Linked DNA regions of Haloferax marinisediminis. Each later gene encodes a partner of the first gene's protein in a complex. Links are inferred from orthologs where the notes say so. Each region holds a gene or a part of one and is shown on either strand. Other genes may lie near its edges. The genes, in order: GJR98_RS02615, rnhB and fen.

Evidence for each region.
Region 2: the proteins of GJR98_RS02615 (region 1) and rnhB are in contact, whole or in part, in a crystal structure (PDB 3P83), measured with the Archaeoglobus fulgidus proteins. The link is inferred for Haloferax marinisediminis from one-to-one orthologs. Residues at the interface, in WP_010877842.1 of Archaeoglobus fulgidus: Val39, Ala42, Asn43, Val44, Ala45, Met46, Leu125, Asp168, Ser194, Asn218, Tyr219, Pro220, Ile237, Leu238, Ala239, Pro240, Arg241, Ile242, Glu243, Ser244; in WP_010878125.1 of Archaeoglobus fulgidus: Ala74, Ile178, Ala179, Ile183, Arg190, Ser195, Asn196, Leu197, Arg198, Gln199, Lys200, Thr201, Leu202, Asp203, Phe205.
Region 3: the proteins of GJR98_RS02615 (region 1) and fen are in contact, whole or in part, in a crystal structure (PDB 1RXZ), measured with the Archaeoglobus fulgidus proteins. The link is inferred for Haloferax marinisediminis from one-to-one orthologs. Residues at the interface, in WP_010877842.1 of Archaeoglobus fulgidus: Asn43, Val44, Ala45, Met46, Pro120, Arg121, Pro123, Leu125, Gln151, Met192, Ser194, Asn218, Tyr219, Pro220, Ile237, Leu238, Ala239, Pro240, Arg241, Ile242, Glu243, Ser244; in WP_010877775.1 of Archaeoglobus fulgidus: Lys326, Ser327, Thr328, Gln329, Ala330, Thr331, Leu332, Glu333, Arg334, Trp335, Phe336.

The regions. Positions count from the first base shown.
Region 1 is NZ_WKJP01000001.1:497,686-503,390, reverse strand. Bases 1,645-4,391 are described here. They hold GJR98_RS02615 (DNA polymerase sliding clamp), read right to left. Parts: upstream 3,517-4,391; coding sequence 2,773-3,516; downstream 1,645-2,772. Other genes in these bases: GJR98_RS02605 (hypothetical protein), read right to left, coding at 4,284-4,391; GJR98_RS02610 (arsenate-mycothiol transferase ArsC), read left to right, coding at 3,798-4,232; GJR98_RS02620 (sensor histidine kinase), read left to right, coding at 1,645-2,623. Also shown: GJR98_RS02625 (MFS transporter), read left to right, coding at 1-859; more of GJR98_RS02620, read left to right, coding at 956-1,644; more of GJR98_RS02605, read right to left, coding at 4,392-5,123; GJR98_RS02600 (NmrA/HSCARG family protein), read right to left, coding at 5,348-5,705.
Region 2 is NZ_WKJP01000001.1:972,266-977,961, forward strand. Bases 1,675-4,412 are described here. They hold rnhB (ribonuclease HII), read right to left. Parts: upstream 3,499-4,412; coding sequence 2,851-3,498; downstream 1,675-2,850. Other genes in these bases: secD (preprotein translocase subunit SecD), read left to right, coding at 1,675-2,314; GJR98_RS05025 (DUF7511 domain-containing protein), read left to right, coding at 2,552-2,791; GJR98_RS05035 (alpha/beta fold hydrolase), read right to left, coding at 3,570-4,412. Outside these bases: protein translocase subunit SecF, read left to right, coding at 1-752; more of secD, read left to right, coding at 749-1,674; more of GJR98_RS05035, read right to left, coding at 4,413-4,589; GJR98_RS05040 (tRNA pseudouridine(54/55) synthase Pus10), read right to left, coding at 4,694-5,696. UniProt on the Methanocaldococcus jannaschii protein: Endonuclease that specifically degrades the RNA of RNA-DNA hybrids.
Region 3 is NZ_WKJP01000001.1:1,745,918-1,751,777, reverse strand. What follows is about bases 2,073-4,974. They hold fen (flap endonuclease-1), read left to right. Parts: upstream 2,073-2,984; coding sequence 2,985-3,965; downstream 3,966-4,974. Other genes in these bases: GJR98_RS09130 (class-III pyridoxal-phosphate-dependent aminotransferase), read right to left, coding at 4,092-4,974; GJR98_RS09140 (GNAT family N-acetyltransferase), read left to right, coding at 2,322-2,930; GJR98_RS09145 (class I SAM-dependent methyltransferase), read right to left, coding at 2,073-2,263. In the rest of the region: GJR98_RS09155 (MFS transporter), read left to right, coding at 1-1,214; GJR98_RS09150 (DUF3054 domain-containing protein), read right to left, coding at 1,244-1,660; more of GJR98_RS09145, read right to left, coding at 1,682-2,072; more of GJR98_RS09130, read right to left, coding at 4,975-5,444; GJR98_RS09125 (AI-2E family transporter), read left to right, coding at 5,665-5,860. UniProt on the Methanocaldococcus jannaschii protein: Structure-specific nuclease with 5'-flap endonuclease and 5'-3' exonuclease activities involved in DNA replication and repair.

The DNA.
Region 1 (5,705 bases):
CGGGTTCATCTTCGGCCCGGCCATCGGCGGTCTCATGGCCTCTGAACCGGTGGTCGCGGCCGCCCGCGACGTGTTCCCGGCAGCTATTCCCGCTACGCGCTTCTCGCTGCCGAGTTTCACCGCGGCCGCATTGAGTCTCATCAGCCTCGTGTTCGCGTTCGTGTTCCTCCGCGAACCCGATAGACAGCGTGCACCAGCCGGGTCGTCGACGACGACACTCGTGACGCAGTTCCGCGACGCCCTCTCTGACGACAACCTCCGCGGACTAGTCGTGTCGTTCTTCATCGTCTCGGTCGCCTTCTCCGGAATTCAGGTCATGTTCATCCCGTTCGCGGCGGACATCTACGGCTACGGCGAGACTGAGACGGCGCTGTTCTTGACGTACATCGGCCTCCTCGGCACGCTGAATCAGGGTGTCGTCGTCGGGCAACTCGCACGCCGCTACTCCGAGGCGAAACTGGCCGTCGTCGGGGCGACTGGGCTCATGCTCTCGTTGGCGTTCCTCCCGTTCTCGCCGGAGATTGGGCAACTCCTTCCACCGGTCGGCGGTCCAGCGTGGTTCACACAGGAACTGCTGGCGCTCATGCTCGTCGGCGCGCTGTTGTCGTTCGGAAACGGGATGCTGAACGTCTCGCTGTCGACGCTCGTCTCCACCTCTGCGTCTGCAGAGAAACAGGGGAACGCCTTCGGTGTCACACAGGGTGCAGGGAGTCTCGGTCGGACGATTGGACCGCCCGCGATGGCCGCCCTGTACGTCCTCACATACTGGTCGCCGTTCGTCGTCGGGGCGGTACTCATCGTCCCCGTCATCTACGTCCTCGCGTCAGTCGCACGTCGCCCGCGTACTACCAGTCAGTGACTCTGTCGTCGCAAGTGACCCTGTCGCCGAACCTAGTCCCGTAAACGTTACGCCGGCACACGCAGAGACCTATCCGTGCTTTCGGTCTCTCCCCTGGTGATACTCTGTATCATCGCCGCCAGCGTCTCCGGGTCTATCGCGACGGTCGCGTGGTGGGAGGGGTCCGAACCGGGGTCCAGATGGTTCTCGGTTCTGTTGGTCGCTGCGACGCTGTGGGCGAGTTCCTACGCGCTCGCGCTCGTGACGTTCGACCCGAATCTCCGAATCTGGTTTCAGGTACCTATCGAAATCGCACAGGGGATTATCGCACCGGCGTGGCTTGCGTTCTCGCTCGCGTACACCGGTCGCGGCGAACTCGCGTCACGTCGCCTCGTTCTGGCACTCTTCTTGTTTCCGGCGGTCACCGTCGTCGCTCTCGTGACGAACCCGTACCACGGCCTCCTCTGGTCGAACTACCGCCTCGTTCCCGTCTTCGGTGCTGCGACGGTCCAGTTCGAACCGAACCTCTGGTACTACGTCCACGCCGTCTACGGGTACGTCATCATCGGAACTGGCATCGTCCTCGTCGTCGGGATGCTCTTAGAGCGACTCTCACGGTACCGCGAACAGGCCGTCGCGCTCGCCATCGGGTCCATCGCGCCGACTGTCGCCCACGTGGCACACACGTTCGCGCTCGGCCCGTTTCCGATGGTTAACTTCACGCCGATTGCCCTCTCGGTGACCGGCGCGACGTTCGGATACGCGCTCTATCGCTTCCAACTGTTCGGCCTCTCGCCGGCGACGGGGCGTCTGGGACGCCGGGCCGCTATCGACGACGTGGCAGTCGGGGTCTTGGTGCTCGACCGCGAGAGTCGCATCGTGGACGCCAACGCGGCCGCGACGTCGCTCCTCAGTTTCGACATCGGGTCGGTGTTGTTCGACCCGGTCTCGACAGTTCTCCCCGGCGTCGACCTCGACGAGGACCGGCAACTCGTGGACGTGACCGTCGACCGTCGTCGCCGAACCTACGAGGTCACGATGTCGCCGGTCACAGACCAACACGACCGCCGTCTCGGCCGGACCGTCAGTATCTCCGACGTGACGGGGCGGGTCCGGCGACGACAGCGTCTGGAGGTGCTGAACCGCGTCCTCCGGCACAACCTCCGAAACGACATGACCGTCGTCATCGGGTACGCCGACATGGTCTCGGACAGACTCCCACCGGGAGAACGGGATATCACCGAGACGATTCGAACGCGGTCGAACGCCTTGCTCTCACTCGGCGAAAAAGCGCGGACGGTCGAACGCGTCATGGCCGGTATCGATGCCAGCGCGCGCTTCAACGTCGTCGACACGGTCCAGACGTGCGTCTCCGACGTCCAGTCCGACTTCGATGCTGGGTCCGTGACCGTCGACGCTCCCGACGAACTGCTCGTCACCGGGAGTGAACCTGCGGCCAAACTTCTCGTCCGTGAACTGGTGGAGAACGCCCTCGAGTACGGCGGCGACGACCCAACAGTTCGTGTTACGCTCCACGAAGCAGACACAGACCTCGTGGTGGGCGTCAGCGACGACGGCCCGGGCGTCCCGGAGTACGAACGAACCGTCGTCGAAACAGGCGGCGAATCGCCCCTCAAACACGGAAGCGGCCTCGGGCTGTGGGCAGTCCGCTGGACGGTCGATGCGCTCGGTGGGCGCCTGGCGTTGGACGTAGACGACGGGACGACAGCGACGGTCCGACTCCCACACTGGTGTCAGTCCGACGGTGAGTCAGGTTCGTCCTGACTGTGTGTCGGTGGTCGTAGTCGGTGGTCGTAATTTCGTCCTGACTGGCCGGCCGTGGTCGTGATGGTGTCTAGACTATGTACCGACAACCGTGAGCGGAGCAACCGCTCGAAGGCGTCGAGTTGCTGGAAAGAGGTGGGGACGCGTCGTTAGTCGCTCTGGATGCGCGGGGCGAGCATGTACGTGATGGTGCCCATCCCTTCGGCAATCTGGTAGTGGAGTTTGACCGGGAACTCTTCGCCGAGTTCGACGGTGACTTCGGCGTCAGACGGAATCGCCTTGTTCATGTCCTTCAGGTAGTCGAGCGAGAACAGCGAGTCGGCGTCGCCTGCCTCGATGCTGATGAGGTCCGCCGGGGGAAGCGAGAGGTCCACGTCGTCGGTGTCGCCCTCTGCTTCGATGTGGAACGTCTCTTCGGCGCTGTCGACGCGGAGACGGATGTGGTCGGAGACCATGTCGGCCGCCTTGATACCGCGGTCGAGGTGGGTTCCTTCGACGACGATGTTCGCGGGGAGGTCGAGGTCCGGGATGTCCGGTTCCTGTCGAATCGAGTCGGGGTCGATGAGCGCGAGCGTGTAGGACAGTCCGTCGATGCGAATGTTGAGTTTGCGCGTCTCTTCGTCGAGCGTGAGGTGGATGAGGTCGTTCGAACCCGCCATACCGGCGACTTCTTCGAGTCGGGAGAGGTTGACACCGATGACGCCGCCGTCAGCCTCGTAGGATTCGAACGCTGCAGCGTCGAGCGTGAGGTCCACCATGCCGACGTTCGCGGGGTCGACTGCGCGGATGGCGAGGTCTTCCTCGTTGAGTCGAATCTTACACTCGTCGACGAGGACGCTCACTGAGTCGAGCGCGTCCCGGAGCGTCGCGGCACTCACGATGGCCTTGAACATATGTGCCGTCGTACGACAGCGGTATTAAAAATACTCCTGATTTGGACTTCCTGTATGATGTTCCCGCACGCCCTCTCGCGTGCGCGACCCGACACAGGGCGACCCGCGCTCCCCTCACTGTCGGCGCGACCCGTACTCCCATCACTGCAACCACCTCTTCGCCTCTCGACCCCTCTCCATGACTATTCTTGGCATGGGGGTTCAAAATACTGAAAACCCCGATTTCGGGGGTTTCAGACACCGTTACACTCAAATGAGCGTTTGTGCAACTGGATAGATATATGGCTCACAACGAGCAGACCCGTGTCGCGTTCGTCTGCGTCCAGAACGCTGGCCGAAGTCAGATGGCGACGGCGTTCGCCCGGCGCGAGCGAGACGAGCGCGACGTCGGCGACGAAATCGACATCCTCACCGGCGGCACCGACCCGGCGGACCACGTCCACGACGAGGTGGTCGACGTGATGAGCGAGAAGGGATTCGAACTCGCAGGGGAGACGCCGCGAGCCATCAGCCAAGACGAGATTATGGACGTGGACATCGTCATCACGATGGGCTGTTCGGCAGAGGGAATCTGTCCCATGACGTGGCGCGGTGACGCCCGTGACTGGGACCTCGACGACCCCGATGGACAGGAGTTGGACGCCGTTCGCGAGATTCGCGACGACATCGAGGGACGTGTCTCGGCGCTCTTCGACGAACTCGTCGGCGAGGCCTGACGCCGCCCATTTCTCTCGTATCTGTGTTCTGATTCAGGTCGGAGAGTCCAGTCAGTGGCTGTGTTCCGTCTCGGAACTGTCGCCGTGGTGACCGCCGTCACTCTCCGCGAACTGTGGGTTCATGGGGGCAAACACACCCTCTGGGTTCTCTGCGTGGACCCAGACGTGGAGGGTTCGAAGACCGGGATGCGTGGCGACGATGTCGGCAACACGTTCGGTTCGCTCGCCTTCTTTTCCGCTTGCAGTCCCCCAGTTAAGTGCGACCGTCTCTCCGGCAGAGAGGTCAGAGTCTGGCGGGTGGAACTCCGTCCAGTAGTCCTTGGTGGCAAGTTCCGAGAGTGTGAGGTCTTTCGGGTTCGTCTGCTGGTCGTCGGGCGTGGCGAACACGTGCGTTGCGGCGTCGTGCGAGTGCCACTCCTCGGTGGCGTCGGTGCCCTCGTCGACGAATAGGTCTGGATTCTCGGGGATGGCCGCTGCGGGTGCACCGAATTCGACGGAACCGAGTGTCAGTCCGTCGTCGGTCTCGAGATAGGTGAGAATTGGCGGCTTTTCGAGGTCGAAGCCGTTCTCCGCGGCCTGTTGGAGGTACTCGGGGTTCTGTACGTGCCAACCCATCCCCGGCACGTACGGGCCACCGAACTGGTATCCGTCTTCGAGTGCTGCTTCGATGTCCGTATACTTCGCACTCGCTTCACGAACCGTCTCGAGCTGTGCCTCCAGCGACTGTTGCGTCGACGTGGTCGTCTGTGTTTCCGTCTCGGCTTTCGTCTGTGTCTGCGTTGAGGTCGCTTCGTCAGTCGTGTCCGAACTTTCCGTCGAACCCGTACACCCTGCGAGTGCAGTCGTCACCCCGCCAATTGCTGCTGCGAGTACTGTTCTGCGACTGTGCATTGGTGAACTCCCTTTCTGTGACATCGATGTGATTGTTCGACTAGATGTTTCTATATTTTACGAATAAGAAATAGTTTTAATAAATAATAACCATCTCATATACACGACTGTGGTGTGGTCGATGTCACTTGGTTCTGGGGAAACTAACGGGCCGGATAACGACTGTCAGAAAATGGAGTGTTGTCTCGTAGAATACGACACTCGAGGAGTGCGTGTCGTCTGTCTTACTGCATCGCCTTGACCCACCCGGGGACGCTCGCCATTCCGTCCTTGTCCTCCCAACCGTGCTCTCGGAGGTACGTTTCGAGGTCGGTGAACTCGAAGCCGAACGTCTCTTCGAGTGCGTCGATGTCGGCGCTGTACCCGACGTCGTTGAACCACTCACACATCACGGTGAACTCCTCACCGAACGTCTCGTATGCGTCTTCGATTGGGACGTGAATCGCTTCGACTTCGCGGCCAGTGACGTCCGAGAGAATCGCGGCGGCCTCTTCGAGCGTCTTCGAATCGCCTGCGAGGTCGATTGCTTCGCCGACGAACGCGTCGGGGTTCGCGAGTGCGACAGCAGCAGCGTGGCCGATG
Region 2 (5,696 bases), 470 kb from region 1 along the record:
ACGTCGCGACTGGTGCACCGGTAGACCCGGGCGTCGATTTCACCGGTGGCACCGAACTCCGTATCGCAACGGATGCCCCGCAAAGCGAAGTCAGCGCGGCCTTCGATACCTCTCCTGAGTCGATTCGCGCCGTCGCCGCAGACGGGACGTACGTGTTGACGTTCCAGTCCGGTAGCGCGACGACGACGGAACTCGAACAACAAGCCGAGGCCGCGGGCTACGAAGTCCGCTCTATCGACGCCGTGTCCGCGAACTTCGGCGCCGACACGCAACTGCTCGCCCTCGGTGGCGTCGCCGTCGCATTCGTCGGCATGAGTGTCCTCGTGTTCGCGATGTTCCGGACGTTCGTCCCCTCCATCGCCGTCGTCATCTCGGCGTTCTCCGACATCGTCATCCCGGTGGCGCTGATGAACATCCTCGGCATCGAACTGTCGCTCGGAACCGTCGCAGCACTGCTGATGCTCATCGGGTACTCCGTCGACTCGGACATCCTCCTGAACAACCACGTCCTCCGGCGCTCCGGTGACTTCTACGAGTCGACCTACCGCGCCATGCGCACTGGTGTGACCATGACGCTCACGTCCATCGCGGCGATGATCGTCATGACCATCACGGCGACGCTGTTCGGCATTCAACTGCTCGCAGCGATTGGGACCGTCCTCGTGTTCGGTCTCACCGCCGACCTGATGAACACCTACCTGCTCAACGTGTCGCTCCTTCGCTGGTGGAAGTACGAGGGGGTGGCCCGATGAGCACGCTCCGTGACAACTGGCGAGTTATCCTGCTCGTCATCGCCATCCTCGTCTCGACGTTCGCCCTGTTCTCACCGACTGTGGGGTCCCAACCCGCCATCGGTGAAGACGACAGTATGACCAACCTCAAGTTCGGCCTCCAACTCGACGGCGGGACGCGCATCCGCGCACCACTCGTCGGTGTCACGGCCGAAGACGTCGAGTTCAACGGTGACTCCGAGCGCGTGGTCGAACAACAGGTCGCCGCGCAGTTGCCCACCGCAGACGCCGCGGACATCATTGCCCGGCAGGGTGCCGAGGGCAACACGGTCGAAGCGACCATCGAAAACGTCACGACCGACGACTTGAGCACCGCGCTCGACGCCGCTGGGTACGCCCACGGAGAGGTGAGAGACGGCGTCACCGAGACGACCCGGACCGAGACGGTTCGCGTCCTCGAGTCGAAGATTAACGAGGCCGGTCTCTCCGGCGGGACGGTCCAGCAAGTGACGACGGCGACGGGTGAACACTTCATCCTCGTCGAGGTGCCGAACCGCGACCGACAGGACGTCATCGACCTCGTCGGGGAACGCGGAACCGTCCAAATCGACATCTACTACCCGACGACGCAGAACGGAACGCGAGTGTACGAGACGCAGGAAGCAGTCCTCTCGCAGGCCGACTTCACGTCTATCGGGACGGCACAGGAACCACAGACGGGCGGCGGTGCGTTCGTCCCCGTCTCGGTTCGTGACCAGCCCGCACAAGACTTCCAGGAAGCGGTCGTCGACACCGGCCTCGCCCAGCAGGGTGGGACGCGGTGTACCTACATGGACGACCCCAACACGACCGATGGCTGTCTACTCCTCGTCGTCAACGGTGAAGTCGTCAACTCCTTCGGAATGAGCCCTGGCCTCGCCGACGGCATGCGCTCCGGTGAGTGGGCCAACGCACCGAGCTTCCAACTGCAGACGCGCAACACGTCCGAAGCACAGGAGATTGCCATCAACCTCCGTGCCGGTGCGCTCCCTGCGAAACTCGACCTCTCGGGACAGGACGGCGGCACCTCGTCGTACATCTCCCCAAGTCAGGGTGAGAGCTTCAAGACGGACTCCCTCTTTACGGGTATCATCGCCGTCCTCGCCGTCGCTGGCGTCGTCTTCCTCCGCTACGGCAAACCGGAAGTCGCGCTGCCGATGATCGTGACGGGGCTCTCCGAGGTGTACGTCCTCCTCGGCTTCGCCGCGGCAATCGGCTACCCGCTCGACCTCTCGGTCATCGCCGGGTTCATCGCCGTCATCGGGACCGGTGTGGACGACCTCATCATCATCGCCGACGAGGTGATGGCCGAAGGCTCGGTCAAGTCGCGAAAGGTCTTCCAGTCGCGCTTCCGCCGTGCCTTCTGGATTATCGGCGCTGCCGCCGCGACGACCATCATCGCGATGAGCCCGCTCGCCATCCTCTCGCTCGGCGACCTGCAGGGCTTCGCCATCTTCACCATCCTCGGTGTCATCGTCGGTGTCCTCGTCACCCGCCCGGCCTACGGTGACATCCTCCGACTCCTCCTGACTGAGGACCGCTGACGCCGCGGTCACACCACCTACGTTTCGACTCGTTTCCACCGTCGTTCGCCCAGCGAGCGACGCACGCGGTCCCGTTCGAATCGGTTTGTCCCGGTTCTGGATGGGTAGCTGCTTCCGGTTATTTCCAACTCAGTATAACTTCCAGTAGAATAATATAGTTAGTTTCTAAACTATTGATTGAAGCGTTTTCTGAGAAGCCGTCGCCCGTCGGCAATTACGGTGCAACACACTCCACTCATGGAAGATACTCCACTTCGACACGACGACACGGACGCTGTACCGACGACGACGACGGAGGTCGAGGGACGACGGACATCCCAGACGACCGACCTGGAGTATATGGCAATCGTCGCGCCGTACGACGACGCACCGGACGAGTGCACCATCTTCCCCGCTGGCCTCTCCGAAGACGAACTGCTGACGACGTGGATTTCCGCACAAGAAGGCTCGTACGTCTCGCTCGACGAGATGGCGTAGACGACCACAGCCGCTCACTCCCACGCGGACGACGACTCCACGAACTGATTTTTCGCGTCTCAGAAGTCCCCGAGCGACGCCTGTTCGTGCGCGGCCAAGAGGTCGGCGCACGTCGACCACGACTTTCGGGCACAGTCCGGGAGAATCCCGTGTTCGCGGACGAACTCGCGTAAGAAGTCGCGGGTCGTCTGGTCGCTCGGATAGCCACTGCCGACTTCGCCGTACTCCTCGGCAATGTCGTCGACGCGCCGGTCACGTTCGACTTTTGCGACGATACTCGCCGCCCCGACGATTGCGTGTTCGTCGTCGGCACGGTGCTGCGCGTGAACCTCGACCGATACTCCGGCATCGGCGACTCCGTCGCGGACGCGTCGCCCGAATCGAGACTCGCTCACGTCGCCCGCGTCACAGACGAGTTCGTCGCCGTCGGTGGCGACTTCGGCGGCGGCTTCGACCTGCGCCCGGACCGTGAGCAGATTCATGTCTGTCTCGGGGTCGTCGATGGTCGAGGGTTCGATAAACGCGACGCCGACCGAGATGTCGTCTCGGTCTCGCAGTTCCGCAGCGAGTTCCTCACGGCGAGTGGGGGAGAGTCGTTTCGAGTCGGCGATTCCATCGGGCAGCGTCTCCGGGTCTGCCCGGACCGCTGCGGCGACCATCGGACCCAAGACGGGTCCCTTTCCGGCCTCGTCGACGCCGATTCGCATACGTGGTCGGGTCTTCGAGAGACGGATTCAAGATTGCGGTCTGCGATGGCCGCACAGCGAAGACTCCCTTCTTAGGATGTCATCGGTTCGCCCGACGCAGTGACCAATTCGGTGAACGCCTGAACCGCCTCACGGGCCCGCTCGTGACCGGAGCCAATCCAGACGAGGTGGTCGGCATCCAGACCGACGAGTTCGACGTTTGGCAACGCATCCACGACGAACTCCGCGTGGTCGAACGGGACAGACTCGTCGAACTTACCGTGGAGAACGAGAGTCGGGCACTCGATGGTCCCGTATGCGACGTTCGGTAACGCACGGAACAACCGTTCGTCGTTGAGTGTTCCGTCGATGCGTGCACTCACCGGGAGCATGGTCGGGACGAAGTCGAGGGACTGCTCCAGATACCGTGGGTTCGTTACGATGGATTCGACGTACGCGGCGAGTGCTGCTCCCTCCAGTGCCGAAACTTCGTCGTGGAGCATCGCGACGAGAGTATCGGGTGCAAACCGACCGAGTGCGACGAACAGACCGGAGCGAACGTCGAGTACCGGCGTGGAGGTGAGAAGTGGGTCGACGAATGGATTGTCGATGTCGAACAGTCGCTCGTCGAGGTCGTTGGTGACGGCCGACACGAGAACGACTCCTGACACTCGGTCGGGATAGTCGGCTGCGAGTTGGAGTGCGGTCGGCCCCCCACCCGAGAGACCCACGACGAGTGCCTGCTCTACGTCGAGTTCGTCGAGCAACGCCACGAGCAGTGCCGCCTGGTCCTCGAACGACTCATTACCGTCGAGTGGTGTCCGCAGATACCCCGGGCGCGAGGGTGCGATGAGTTCGACGTCGCTCCCGAAGAGTTCGGACCCGAGGTGTAGGCCTTGGTCGTACCCGCCCGGGTCGCCGTGGAGGACGAGCACCGGATAGCCCGACCCCCGTCGCGCGACTTCGACGACACCTCGGTCGGTCGTGAGGAGGTCGCTGCCCGCCGCGAGGTCCGCGAGTCGCTTCCGCTTCCAGCGCGCGAGTGCGATGCCCGCTGCACCGAGGAGGAGGCCCACACCCGCAGCGGCCATTCGCGTCACGGTTCGATTCATGGCAATCTAGAGAGACGTTGCGTCCCGACCTAACCCTACTTCTCGGTGACAAGATAGTCCGAGAAGTCGACTCGAAACGCCGCGGTCGGAGCCGTGGGTGGCGCTCAGTCTTTGAAGAATTCGTCGTCCTCGAACGGTTCGTCTTCGCCTTCGACCGCAATCACGTCGAGCGCAGTGACGACTGCGCCGGTGTCGAGGAGTCCAGCGAGACTCGGGTTCGTCCGGCCTTCGTCACCGGAGACGAGTTCTTTGATGTAGAGTCCGCCTTCGCCGTGAATCTCGACAGTCCCATGGCGGGCGTCTTCGAGTTCGCCGGTGGCGTCGTAGACGTGTCGCGTCCGCGTGAGACTCGCCCGGCGGTGGTCGACGCGGTGCGGCGTGTACTGCTCGATGGTCGCACCGGTGAGTTCTTCCAGTGCGGCCTGCAAGTCCTCGCCCGCCACGTCGTCGTCGAACTCGACGGCCGCGCGGTACTGCTTGCTCGCGTCGAGTTTCTTCACGCGCTCGACCATGTCGTAGGTAGCGAGACGAAGTCCCTCGACTTCGATTGCGCCCTCGGCCATCGCGTTCACGTCGCCTTCGAGTTGTTCCACGTCGACGTTTCGGCGACGGGGTTCCATGATTTCGACCACGAACGGCCGGCCCGTCCCGAGCATCAGGGCGTCGACGTCTTCGCGGCCTGCACCGTGGAACTTCGCCTCGACGCCGTCCATCACGTCCATCACGATGGGTGCGACGAAGCCTTCGACGCTGTGTTCGTAGAGATAGCCAGACCCACCACAGTAGTCACAGGGCTCTTTGCCTTTGTATCCGGAGCCGTCGCAGTCGCGGCAGGGCCACTCGGTCTGCGGGATGTCGCGTTCGAGTTTGCGGTAGCGACCGTAGACGAACGCCGAGTTGAGTTGTGTCTCGACGATGTCTCGCTCGATGTCGAGGAGGAACTGCACGTCCGGGCGCGTGAAGTCGACCTCGGTGCCGGTGAGGCGGCCGACGCGCTTGCCGACTTCGCGGTTGAACTCGGATTTGAACAGTTCGCCGGCGTCTTCGGGCAGGCCAGCGCCTTCGCGGAGCAGTATCTCGTTCTCTTCGACGAGTGGTGGCGCGCGA
Region 3 (5,860 bases), 1.2 Mb from region 1 along the record:
GTGAGTATACCACCATCGACCTCGGTCTCTCGACGTTCGCCGTCACGACCGCGTCGTTGGGCGTGATGGTCGGACTCGGGTTCGCGTTGTTCGGCCTCGGCGCGCTTCCCGGCGGCATCCTCGTCGACCGTATCGGCTCGAAACGACTCATCGTCGCCTGTCTCGTCGGGATGTCCGGGTCGTTCATCCTCCTCGCTGCAGCACCGAATCTCGTCGTGGTCGCTCTCGCCCTCGTCGTCTGGGGTGCCGCAGCGAGTGTCTACCACCCCGCGGGTCTCAGCCTCATCAGTACGGGGGTCGAAGAACGCGGGACTGGGTTCGCGTACCACGGAATCGCTGGCAACCTCGGTATCGGGTTCGGCCCGTTCCTCACGGCACTCTTGTTGCTCTTTTTCGACTGGCACGTCGTCGCTGGCGTCCTCGCGATTCCAGCACTCGTCGCTGCCGTATTCGCGACGCGTGCCAACTTCGAAGAACAGGCCGCCGTCGCAGCAGCGGACGGCAGTGGGGGAGCCGGCGACAGCAAAGCCTCCACGGGCGTCTCGTCGTTCGGTGAGTTCGTTTCCGAGTCGAAAGCCCTCTTCGCAGGCGGGTTCGCTCTCGTCTTCGCCATCGTGATGTTCTCTGGACTGTACTACCGGGGCGTCACGACGTTCCTTCCCGACCTCATCGGCAGCGTCATCGGCATCGAACCGGTCGCAGTTGCGACGCTCCTCCCCGCTGCGCTCGCTCCGGGGTCTGCTGCTTCGTCACCCACCCTCAACGTTGAACTGTTCGTGTACGCCGGTCTCCTCACCGTCGGCGTCGCTGGCCAGTACGTCGGCGGAAAACTCACCGACCGGATTCCAACCGAACGCGGCCTCGTCGTCGGGTTCACTGCGCTCGCAGTCGTCGCAGTCGCGTTCTTGCCCGTCGCCTCTCTCGGTGTCGTGCCACTGCTGGCAATCTGTGCACTCCTCGGCTTCTTCCTCTTCTCGGTCCAGCCATTCTATCAGGCGACTGTCGCCGAATACACGCCCGCTGGCCTCCGTGGCCTGTCGTACGGCTTCACCTACCTCGGCGTGTTCGGCGTGGGTGCACTCGGTGGTGCAATCGCTGGCTACATCCTCGACGTCGCGGATTCGACGACGCTGTTCTTCGTCCTCGCCGGGTTCGCGGCGGTCGCTGCGCTCCTCGGTGTGACGTTGTTACGGAACCGTCCGTCTCCCGCCTGAACGGGAGGACGGACACGGAGAATTCGTTTTCAGACGATTCGGAAGTACAGGGTTCGCCACACGCCCAGCGCGAGCGACCCGAGGACGAGCATGACCGCGATGAACACGGGGTCTGCACCGCCTTCGAACAGGGGAGTCCAGCGAATCACGGCGCCGAGAATCGCGGCGACGAGCCACGAGCGAATCGCGAGCGGGACGGCCGACTTCGCCGATTCGGCAGCGCCCGGCGAGTACGCACCGAATACGGGCGCGACGAGGGCCCACGCGATGAGGAACGGAACCGCGGTGAGCACCCATCCCGCCGGGTTGGTCGACAGGTACGACACGCCATTGTGTTGAATCACGCCGACGGTCACGAGGAGGAAGATGACGAGGATGTCGCCCACGGCGAGCGGCAACGCCCCGGCATCGAGTCGCTCCTCCAGGAAGGACGTCGAAGTTGCCATACCCGTGAATTCGTGGCCCCCCTAATGGCTCTCCCGCTTTTTCGCGGCCACCGTGTACTCGAACCCCGTGTCCACGATCGACGGCTCGAACCCGACTCGTTCGAGGAAGCGCGTGAGTTCGCGCGGTGACGCGAACGACGACCCGAATCTGACGACTCGCTCGGCGGCGACGAGTCCACGACCGAGCGGCGTCTCGGGGTCGAACTCACTGATAGCGAACACACCACCCGGTTCGAGAATTCGATACACTTCCTCGGCGACGGTCCGCTGATTCGGCATGTGATGGAACGCGTCGACGACGGTCACGGCATCGACCGACTCGTCGGCGAAGGGGAGGGAACGAGCGTCTCCGCGGATGCAGTCGAGGCCGCGGTTCTGTGCGCGACGGAGCATCCCAGCTGAGACATCGAGGACGACTTTTTCTGGCGCGTCGAGCGCGAGCGTCGCCCGACCAGACCCCCCGCCGATATCGACGACGCGCTCGACGGGGTGGTCCGCGCGGGCGAGCGCGGCGTTGAGCGTCTCTGCTTCAGCAGGAGGCATTACGAGGTCGTAGAGTGGGGCGATTCGGTCGAAGAATCGAACGTCGCCAACGCCGTGCATAGTCGTTTTGACGCGCCCACCGGGGAAGGTTCTTGCGCGGAGAGGCGCTTGGGTAGCTATGGACTTCGCCCTTCTCGGGTGGCCGGAGGAGGGGCCGCGACTCCGACTCGACTATCGACGGTTTTCCTACGCGGGGAAGTTCGTCACGGCGCAGACGGGGAAAACGGTCCTCCGCGACACCGAGACACCGCTCCCGCCGTTGGACGACGAACGACCGCCACCGACGGGTGGCCCCGACTCACTGCCCCCGCTGGCGGAGGACGTGGTCGCGGCAGTCGCGTTCAACGAAGACCGGACCGACCCGACGACGCTGTGGTTCAGATACGTCACCGTCAGACGAGACAGACGAGGGGAGGGACTCGGCCCGGAACTCCTGCGACGAACCGCCGAGGCCGCCGCATCGCGGGGGTACGAGACGGTCCGAATCGCCACGAACAATCCCTTCGCGTACGAGGCGTGCCACAAAGCGGGCTTCGGGTTCACTGGTCGGGAGACGGGGATGGCCGAACTCGTCTTGGAACGCCCGGCGGCAGCGCCAGCATCGGTCTCACGCGAGACGTACCAGTCGGGACTCGACCGCTATCGTGCCCGCGACCTCGGTGAAAGAGAGCAGGCGTTCCTCGCGGCCCGTGAGGGCGCAGACCCGCCCACGGTCGAGCGTGGATGAGAGTTCGAGTGACACTCGTACCATTGAAACCCTCGCCCCCCGAACTGCCGGCAAATGGGAAACGCAGACTTGCGGACGCTCGCGGCACTCGCTGACGTCTCGTTCGACGAGGTGAGCGGGAGCGTCGTCGCCGTGGACGCGCACAACTGGCTGTACCGCTATCTCACGACGACGGTCAAGTGGACGAGTTCGGAGAAGTACACGACGACCGAGGGCGAGGAAGTCGCCAACCTCATCGGAATCGTCCAGGGGCTTCCCAAGTTCTTCGAACACGACCTGACACCCGTGTTCGTCTTCGACGGCGGCGTCACCGACATGAAAGACGACGAGGTGGCCAAGCGGCGCGAACAGCGCGAGAAGGCCGAAGAACGCCTCGAAGAAGCGCGTGAAGCCGGTGACGCCGTCGAGGCCGCTCGGATGGAAGCCCGCACGCAGCGCCTCACGGACACGATTCAGGAGACGAGTCGAGAACTCCTCCGTCTCCTCGACGTGCCGGTGGTCGAAGCACCCGCCGAGGGCGAGGCGCAAGCATCCTACATGGCCCGCAAGGGCGACGCCGACTACGTCGGCAGCGAAGACTACGACACCCTGTTGTTCGGCGCGCCGTACACGCTTCGGCAACTCACGAGCAAAGGCAACCCCGAACTGATGGACCTCGAGGGAACGCTGGAGAAACACGACATCACCTACGAGCAACTCGTGGACATCGCCATGCTCTGCGGCACCGACTTCAACGAGGGTATCACGGGCGTCGGCCCGAAAACAGCAGTAAAAGAAGTCAAGAAACACGGCGACCTCTGGGCCGTCCTCGAAGCACGCGGCGAGACGATTCCGAACGCCGACAGAGTCCGAGAGTTCTTCTTCACCCCGCCTGTCACCGACGACTACGACTACGACACGGACATCGACCCCGACGTGGCCGCCGCTCGGGAGTACGTCACCGAGACGTGGGAAGTCGACGCCGATGAGGTCAAACGAGGTTTCGAGCGTATCGAAGAATCCGTGACGCAGACGGGACTGGACCGCTGGACGTAGGCGAGAGCGGGTCGAAGCCTCCGTCTACTACCTCGTCGGCGCGGGGATGATGATACTCCTCGGCGACGTGATGGACCCAATCGAACGGGTCGAAAACAGCGGAGAGAACTGAACTAGGCTGTCGGCTTACGACACGTCCTCGATGGCGTCGAGGAGCATGTTCGCGCCGATGTCGATTTCTCGCTCGGTCACGTCGAGCGGTGGGAGGATACGGAGGACTTTGTAGCCACACGAGAGCGTGAGGAGGCCGCGTTTGAGCGCTGCTTCCTGCACGGCGTTCCGGCGTTCGTTGGTGTCGAACTCGACGGCGAGGAGGAGACCCTTCCCGCGCACGTCCACGACGGTGTCGGGGGCGTCGTCGCGCATCGTCTCTGTGAACTGCCGGCCACGGGCGACGGCGTTGTCCAGCAGGTCGTAGTCCTCGATGGCTTCGAGGGTGAACACACCCTGCATCGACGCCAGAATGTCGCCGGCACCCCACGTCGACGAGAGGCGACTCTTCTCTTCGGGGAAGATATCCTTCTTCGAGATGGTCGCACCGACGCGGAGACCCTTCGCACCAGTGATAACGTCAGGTTCCATCGGGTAGTGGTCTGCACCCCACATCTCGCCGGTTCGGCCCACGCCGGATTGAATCTCGTCGGCGATGAGCGTCAGGTCGTAGTCGTCGACGACGGCCGCGAGTTCCTCGGAGAAGGCGTCGGAGGGGAAGCGGTAGCCACCTTCGCCCTGTATCGGTTCGACGATGACGTAGGCGACGTCGGAGGCGTCGATGTGGCCCTTCTTGGGGTGGAGTTTCTGCCGGAGTTTCGACGCAGCAGATTCGGGGTCGGGGAAGAATCCACACGAACACGTCTCGGGGGAACACGACCGGTCGTCACAGAAGGGGACGTCGACGATGCCCGAGAGTTCGGGGAAGTTGTGGCGATAGACGGACTTCGAGCGGTTGAGCGAGAGCGCGCCGAGTGTCCGGCCGTGGAAGGCACCCTCGAAGGTGATACCGTACTTCCCGCCATCGGAGTTGTCGTAGCAGATTTTGATGGCGTTCTCGACGGCCTCAGCACCCGAGTTCGAGAGGAACACCGTATCCATCCCGTAGTGACTCGTGAGGTCCGTCAGTTTGTCCATGAGCGCGGCGGGACCGGGGAACTGCTCTTCGCCGGGTGCCGACCCGTCGCTGACGTAGAAGTCCTGTCCGGCGATTTTGGTCGGGTCGACGAGGTCGAACTCGGCCATCCGGTCGAGAATCTTCGGGTTGTTGTAACCGAGGGGGGCGGCAGCGACGTGACTGGTGAAGTCGAGGAGGACGTTGCCATCCACGTCAGTACAGAACGGTCCTTCGGCCTCGCTGGTGATGTCCCAGACGAAATCGTAGACGTACGTACTCGGTGCGGCGTGTTCCTGGTGGTACGAGACCCACTCTTTGGCCCGTTCGCCGGGCATCGAATCGACGTGGGGAACCACCGTCTCTCGGTCCATGCGCCTCGCTACGGAGACCCATGTGTTAAGATATTCGTTATTAATGGTGCAATATCAGCGGCAGTGCGCCGAGGTCTGTCGATTTCGATATCTCCGTGTTCGGATACGACGCGAAGTCGTGACGGACTGGTGTCCAAACCTGTCGAACCCGCGATAGGCTTTTGCTCCTGACTGTCTGTCTTTATGTATGGCTCTCCGTGACATTCAGCGCTCTCGTGCAATGTGGTGGGCCGTCGCAGCCGCTCTCGCCGGCGCGTTCGTCTACGTCATCTACTCGTTCATCGGGACGTTCGTCTTTGGCCTCTTCATCTACTACGCGACACGGCCAATATACCGTCGCATCCGGCGACGGGTTCGCCCACCGAGTCTCGCTGCGACTGTCGCCCTGTTCGCCCTTGCACTGCCGGCGCTCGGCC